DNA from 2 places in the Desulfolithobacter sp. genome. Region 2 is predicted to be linked to the other one. Evidence: riboswitches for the same ligand, from Rfam matches in the RefSeq annotation. Region 2 holds a riboswitch; the other holds the start of a gene.

Region 1 (3,304 bases), on a different contig from region 2:
GATTGCTCCGGGTGATCATGGTAACCCCGCCAACGTCTGTTTCCGCGTAGCCTGCAAGCTGGGCCGCAGTCGGTGGAACAAAGGCCTTGCCGATGGTGGTGTGCAACCGGATTCCCAGGTCGAAGTTGTAGTTCAGCCCGGCCCTGGGACTGAAGGTGGAGAAATTTTCCGAGTTGGGCGTAAAATCGGTTTTGTAGGGCGTGGGTTTGGTTTCTACATCGAAAGTGTCGTACCGCCCCCCTACAGTGGCGGTGAGCCGGTCGTTCATGAAGCGCCAGATGGTTTCCAGGTATCCGGCCCAGTTTTCCCGGCCTTCATCCGGGGACCAGGGCGCCCTGCGTGTACCGTCCTGGTTGTAGCTTCGGCTTTCCCTGTCGATCTTCTGGTAATCGATGCCGACGACGAACCGGTGTTGGCCCCAGGTGTACTCGTTCTTGAGCTGGAAGCCGAGCCAGTCTGTCTCCGAGTCGTAGCTCCGGTACGGTTCCACCTGGACCAGGGCCGGATACCAGCCGGTATAGTGGCTGTAGTTTTCACTGGTTTCGTTGGTCCGGTAACCGGTGAGGCTCACTCTGCTCTTATCCCCCAGCGGCCCGCTGAGGGTAAAATCCATGCCCGAGCGGTCGATGTCCTTGTGGCCGGACATCTCGTTGCCATAGGCGATGTCACCCGGAGTTTCGATATCGCGGCCCTGGTAGAGGTCTCCGCTGACATCGATCCGCCATGCTCCCAGGTCACCGCCCAGGCGCAGGGATCCGTTCTGGGTCCTGAAGGCCGTGTTTGCCCTGGTCTCGCCGTTACCCATCTCGTAGTCATCGCTCTGTTCGAACCTCTGGGCAAAGATATCGAAGTCGAACCGGTCCCCCAGCCCGCCACCAAGTGCTGCTTTTTCAAAATTGGTCGCAAATGAGCCGTAACCGATTTCCGCAAGACCGGTGAGTGGTCCGGTATGTTTTTTGGTAATGATGTTGACCACCCCGCCCATGGCTTCTCCGCCATAGAGGGAAGAGGCTGGCCCTTTCAGGACCTCTATCCGTTCCACGTTGCCGGTGAGCACGGTCGCCAGGTTGGTGGCTCCGGCCGGCCGGCCGTTGATAAGAACCAGGGTGTGCTTGGTGATACCGGAAAATTCCGGCCGAAAACCGCGGATACCGATGCCGGCCAGGGCGCCGGGGTACTCGATCACGCCGACGGAACTGTTCTTCTTGAGCTGTTCGGTGAGTGTGTCCCCGGTGGTCAGCTCGATGGTCTCGCTCTCGATCACCTCGACCCTGGCCGGAATTTCCTGCACCGATTCTTCACTGCGGGTGGCGGTCACCACCACTTCGTCCAGGGTAACCTTGTTTGCAGGGCTGTCTTCATCCGCGCCCGCCAGGGCCGGTCCAGGCGTGGACACGAGACACAGGGCCAGGGCCGTTCGAATCTCCTTTTTCATCACACTTCTCCTTGTACCTTGTAATGACGTTGAGACGGGTCCGGGGCCGCCTGAAAAGGCAAAAAAAAATCCCCGGACCAATAAACAAAAGAGTTATTGGTCCGGGGATCCCTGATTTTTCCTCGAACAATTCGACAAGCACGTGACTGCTCTTTGTCCGCGAGAGCAGGCGCTTTATGTTTTTCAGACAGGTCTTCTGACTCCCGGATCATCCTCCTTTTGCGCCTTCCCAACCCCTAAGGAGGTCAGTGGCATCTTGCAAAATTCGTCCCCGGTCACAGCGGCGGGCCCGTCCCGGATTCGCACCGGGTTCCCTATTAAGCTCGGCTAAGAGCATCTGAAAATGTACCGATAACGTTACCTGAAAAAATGTGCTCCGTCAACCCGCTTTTGCCGGGAAGATGTGGCCCGTGCCCGCCAGGAGGTTAACGTTCCCGGGGTGTATCGTGAGCGCTGTTCAGCGAATATAGCCCCATTCCCGGAGGCGGGTATATGCGTATTTTGCCTTGTCACCCTGGCGTACCTTTTCAAGAAACGCGGCGTAGGCCCGGGCGGCCTCGTCCCGGCGCTGCATGGCTTCGAGGGCCTGGCCCCGGTAGAAGAGGATGTCCGGATTACCGGGCAGGAGCCGGTCCACCTCACTTAATTCCCGCAGGGCCTGGTCATATTTCTCTTTGGCGAGGCTGCTCATGGCCAAGAGCCAGTGGCCCTGGGCCTCTTTGGGGTAGACCTGGGTGGCCTGGCGGGCATAGCTTAGCGCTTCATCATGGTTATGATGCATAAACTGGCATTTGGCCATAACCACCAGGGCCTGGTAATCGTCCGGAGCGTGGCGAAGAGCAGTGTGCAACAGTTCTTCGGCCTGGCGGATCTGTTTACGGGCCAAGGCGGTTTCCGCCTTCTGGATGGCCCTGATTGCTGGTTTGAGACGGCGAAGACCTGCGGTGTGGTCCATGTAGCGCTGTCGGTGATCCGGGTTGTCGAGCATGGATGCGTAACGTTCATGGGCCTGCAGGCGGGCTGTTTCCAATCGTTCCCTGCTCATGGGATGGGTGGCGAACATGAGCTCGATGGCAGTGGGATTGTGCTCTCCGCTTCTGAGGAGGATTTCCATGAGACCCGCCATGCCAAGTGGTGTGTATCCGGCCCTGGTCATGTATTCCATGCCCAGGGCGTCGGCCTCCCTTTCGTCATTGCGGCTGTATCTGGCCAACAGGGCACCGGCCCCCAAGCCGCCAAGCCTGGAGATCAGCTCCGCCGTACCTTCATGACCGGCACTGGAGGTGGCTATCGAGGCTCCGGCGACCAGCAGGTTGACCAGCAACCCCTTGCCCATCTGCTCGGCTGCGTGCCGGGCACAGACATGGCCGATTTCGTGCCCCAGCAGGGCTGCAAGTTCAGCTTCGCTTTGCAGTTCAACCAGGATGCCTCGGGTGGCGGCGATGGAGCCGCCGGGAAAAGCGTAGGCGTTGATATGGGCCGCATTGACGCCGCGGAAGGAAAAGGGCATGTCAGGGCGATGTGAACGACGGGCCAGCTCCATTCCCACCCGGTTAAGATACTTGTTGAGCTCCCTGTCCATGAGGATACCGTAATCGGCCGAAAACTGGAATGGGGCCTGCTTCCGGTCCAGGGCTATCTCCTGGCTCCGGGTCATCATGACAAGGGATTTTTCTCCTGTCACCGGGTCGGTGCTGCAACCGCCAAGAAAGGGAGCCGTAATGGCGCTTCCACCGCAAAGAAAGAAAAAGCGCAGGATTGTACGGCGTGAAATTCGGGGCAAGGTGTTTGATCCGTTCATGGTGTTTTGTCCGTTTCGGGCCAGTTTATCTGCAGCAGAAGGTCATAAACGGCCCGATAGATACGCGG
Region 2 (3,304 bases):
TCGCAGATGAAGATCTTCTGCTCCAGGTTGTTCTCAATTTGCTCAAAAACAGTCTGCATGCCACCCCGGCAGGTGGTCACATAAGCCTGTTCTGCTCTGAAGAAAAAGACACGATCCGGATTACGGTTTCCGATTCGGGCAAGGGTATGTCCGGGGAAGAGCAGGAGAAAATGTTCGATCCGTTTTTTACAACCCGTCGGGCAGGTACCGGCCTGGGTCTGGCTGTCAGTCACCAGATTGTCGAGCAGCATCACGGGCATTTCGAGGTAGTATCAGCCCCGGGCAGGGGAACAGAAATCACGATAGTGCTCCCGGTGACCCAGAAAAAACAAACTGGAAATGGATGATATGCAGGGAAAAACAATTCTGCTTGTAGATGATGATGTGGCTCACCGTACCATGCTCAAGGTCAACCTTGAGGGGGCAGGCTACACCATACTTGAAACCGACGATGGGGATCAGGTTTTGCCGCTGCTGTGGGACCATGATGTGGATTTGATTCTGCTGGATCTGAAAATGCAGCGAATGGATGGCCTGGAGACCTTGTCGCTGCTCAGGGAAAAGGGGCGTATCGAGCCGGTTATCGTTATCACGGCCTTTTCTTCGGTGGAAAGTGCTGTGGCGGCCATGAAAAAGGGGGCCGTCGATTATGTCACCAAGCCTGTTGATATCGAGGCCCTGAATCTGGCCGTGGAAAAGGCGCTTCATATAGAGGCGCTTCGGGAAGAGAATGCACAGCTTCGGGAACGGCTTGGAGAAAAATTTGACTTTGGCAACATTATCGGCCGCAGCAGTGGTATGCAGAGGGTGTTTGAAACTCTCTCGCTGGTTGCTCCCAGCGATGCAACGGTGCTTATAACCGGAGAATCGGGTACCGGCAAGGAATTGATTGCCGGGGCGCTTCATCAAAACAGTCTGCGTAAAGACGGCCCGTTTATCAAGGTCAACTGCGCGGCTCTGCATGAAAGCTTGCTGGAAAGCGAACTTTTTGGCCATGAACGGGGTGCTTTTACCGGTGCGGAGCGGCAGCGTAAGGGTCGCTTTGAACAGGCCCATCGCGGCACTTTGTTTCTTGATGAAATCGGCGATATGTCGTTGCAGACCCAGGCCAAGATACTCAGGGTAATCCAGGAAGGAGAGTTCGAACGTCTTGGCTCCAGCCAGTCTGTGAAGGTGGATGTCCGCCTTGTGGCGGCAACCCACAAGAATCTTCAGCAAATGGTTGAGGAAGGCACTTTTCGGCAGGATCTCTTTTTCCGGCTTTCCGTGGTGCCTATTGAATTGCCACCTCTCAGGGAGAGGCCGGAGGATATACCAGCCCTGGCTGATTATTTTCTGAAAAAATATGCGAAAAAAAACCGGAAAGATATTCGGAGATTTCATCCCCAGGTTCTGATGCTCCTTGGGCGACATGACTGGCCCGGTAATATCAGGGAGCTGGAAAACACCGTGGAGCGGGCAGTGATTCTCTGCCTTGGAGAACAGATTACTCCCCGGGAACTGTCGCCTCACCTGTTGCCGGAAGATATGGCGCCGAACCTGGAGAAGAACGGCAGGCAGGGTTTCACCCTTCGCGACATGGAGCGTGAGGCAATCAAAACCATCCTGGCTCAGACAGATGGTAACCGCTCGAAAACAGCACGTATTCTTGGAATTGCCCGGCAGACCCTGTTGAACAAGATTAAGGAATACGGTCTGGACAAAGATTGAATTGTCTTGTCCTTTTTTCTAATTTCTGGCATATGTGGACACCATAGATCAGTCTGGTGCCGTCGGTGTGGTTGCCGGCGGAGAATAGGGAATACGGTGCGAATCCGTAACGCTCAGGGCCGGCGCTGTAAGCGGGGACTACGGCCGCATGATGCCACTGTCCACATCTTCGGGGATGGGAAGGCGCGGTCGGAGATTGATCCGTGAGTCAGAAGACCTGCCAGGCTGGATACAAGATAACGGATATTGCTGTCCTGCAAGTCCGCGTCAAGGAACAATTCCCTGGCGCGGATTTTTTTTTTGCCGGCCGGGACGGTCTGAGGAGGAAGAGAGCATGAAGACCCAACTTGAATTGGCCCGCGAGGGGCTCGTTACACCACAGATGGAACAGGTAGCTAGCGATGAGGGCAAGGATGTCGAGCTGATCAGGGAGTTAGTCGCTTTGGGAGAAATCGTTATTCCGGTCAACCATAATCGTCCGAATCAGAAGGTGGTCGGTATTGGCACCGGGTTGCGGACCAAGGTCAATGCCTCTATCGGCACTTCTTCGGACATCAAGGACATCGAGCTGGAAAAAAGAAAGGCGCGGATCGCTGAAGAGGAGCAGGCCGATACCCTGATGGAATTGTCCACCGGAGGCGATCTGGACCTGGTGCGGCGCGAAGTGCTGGCCGCCGTTGATCTGCCGGTGGGCAATGTGCCTCTGTATCAGGCCTTTTCAGAGGCCATCCGCAAGTACCGTAACCCAAACAAACTTGACCCGGAATATCTTTTCGAGCTTATCGAGCGGCAGCTGGAGGATGGAATATCGTTCATGGCAATTCACTGCGGGATCAATCGGTACTCCATTGAACGGCTGCGTCGTCAGGGATATCGTTATGGGGGGCTGGTTTCCAAAGGCGGCACCTTCATGGTGTCCTGGATGGAGTATCATGACCGGGAAAATCCACTTTATGAGCAGTTTGACCGGGTTTGCGATTTGATGAAAAAATATGACGCTGTTCTTTCACTGGGTAACGGTATCCGGGCTGGAGCTATTCATGACAGTCACGACCGGGCCCAGATGGCGGAGATGATCACCAACTGCGAACTGGCCGAGATAGGTCGGGAAATGGGGTGTCAGATGATGGTGGAGGGTCCGGGCCATGTGCCTCTTGACGAGATCGAAGGCAATATAATGCTGGAGAAAAGGATGAGCGGCAATGCGCCCTATTACGTCCTGGGCCCGTTGCCTGCAGACTCCGGGGCCGGATATGACCATATTACCGCTGCCATAGGAGCTGCCAATTCAGCCCGTTACGGAGCGGACTTGATTTGTTACATCACCCCGGCGGAGCATCTCGCCCTGCCCGGAGAACAGGACGTACGTGAAGGTATCCGGGCCACCAGGCTGGCGGCAAGGATAGGTGACATCGCGCGTGATCCTTCCATGCGCGAGCGGGAAAAGCAGGTGGCTATCGCCCGGCGTGATACCCGGTGGGAAAGGCAGATGGAGCTTTTGATGTTTCCAGAAGAGGCTCGCAGGATCCGCAGGGACCGTTCACCGGAAAATAAGCGTACCTGCACCATGTGCGGCGATTTTTGCGCCATGGAG

What was found. A riboswitch is a leader RNA that binds a small molecule or an ion and turns the genes downstream of it on or off. The one in region 2 is predicted to bind cobalamin.
Region 1: it holds a riboswitch for cobalamin, as region 2 does, so the genes downstream of both, ACXJJY_RS08430 (TonB-dependent receptor plug domain-containing protein) here and thiC (phosphomethylpyrimidine synthase ThiC) in region 2, are expected to answer to the same signal.

The regions. Positions count from the first base shown of each region.
Region 1 covers NZ_JBPMMS010000034.1:55,289-58,592, forward strand. The annotation lists gene ACXJJY_RS08430 (TonB-dependent receptor plug domain-containing protein) at 1-1,435, opposite strand, end outside; cobalamin riboswitch at 1,605-1,791, opposite strand; gene ACXJJY_RS08435 (M48 family metalloprotease) at 1,893-3,236, opposite strand; gene ACXJJY_RS08440 (putative molybdenum carrier protein) at 3,233-3,304, opposite strand, start outside.
Region 2 covers NZ_JBPMMS010000013.1:51,266-54,569, forward strand. The annotation lists gene ACXJJY_RS03065 (two-component system sensor histidine kinase NtrB) at 1-347, shown strand, start outside; gene ACXJJY_RS03070 (sigma-54-dependent transcriptional regulator) at 349-1,710, shown strand; cobalamin riboswitch at 1,748-1,949, shown strand; gene thiC (phosphomethylpyrimidine synthase ThiC) at 2,045-3,304, shown strand, end outside.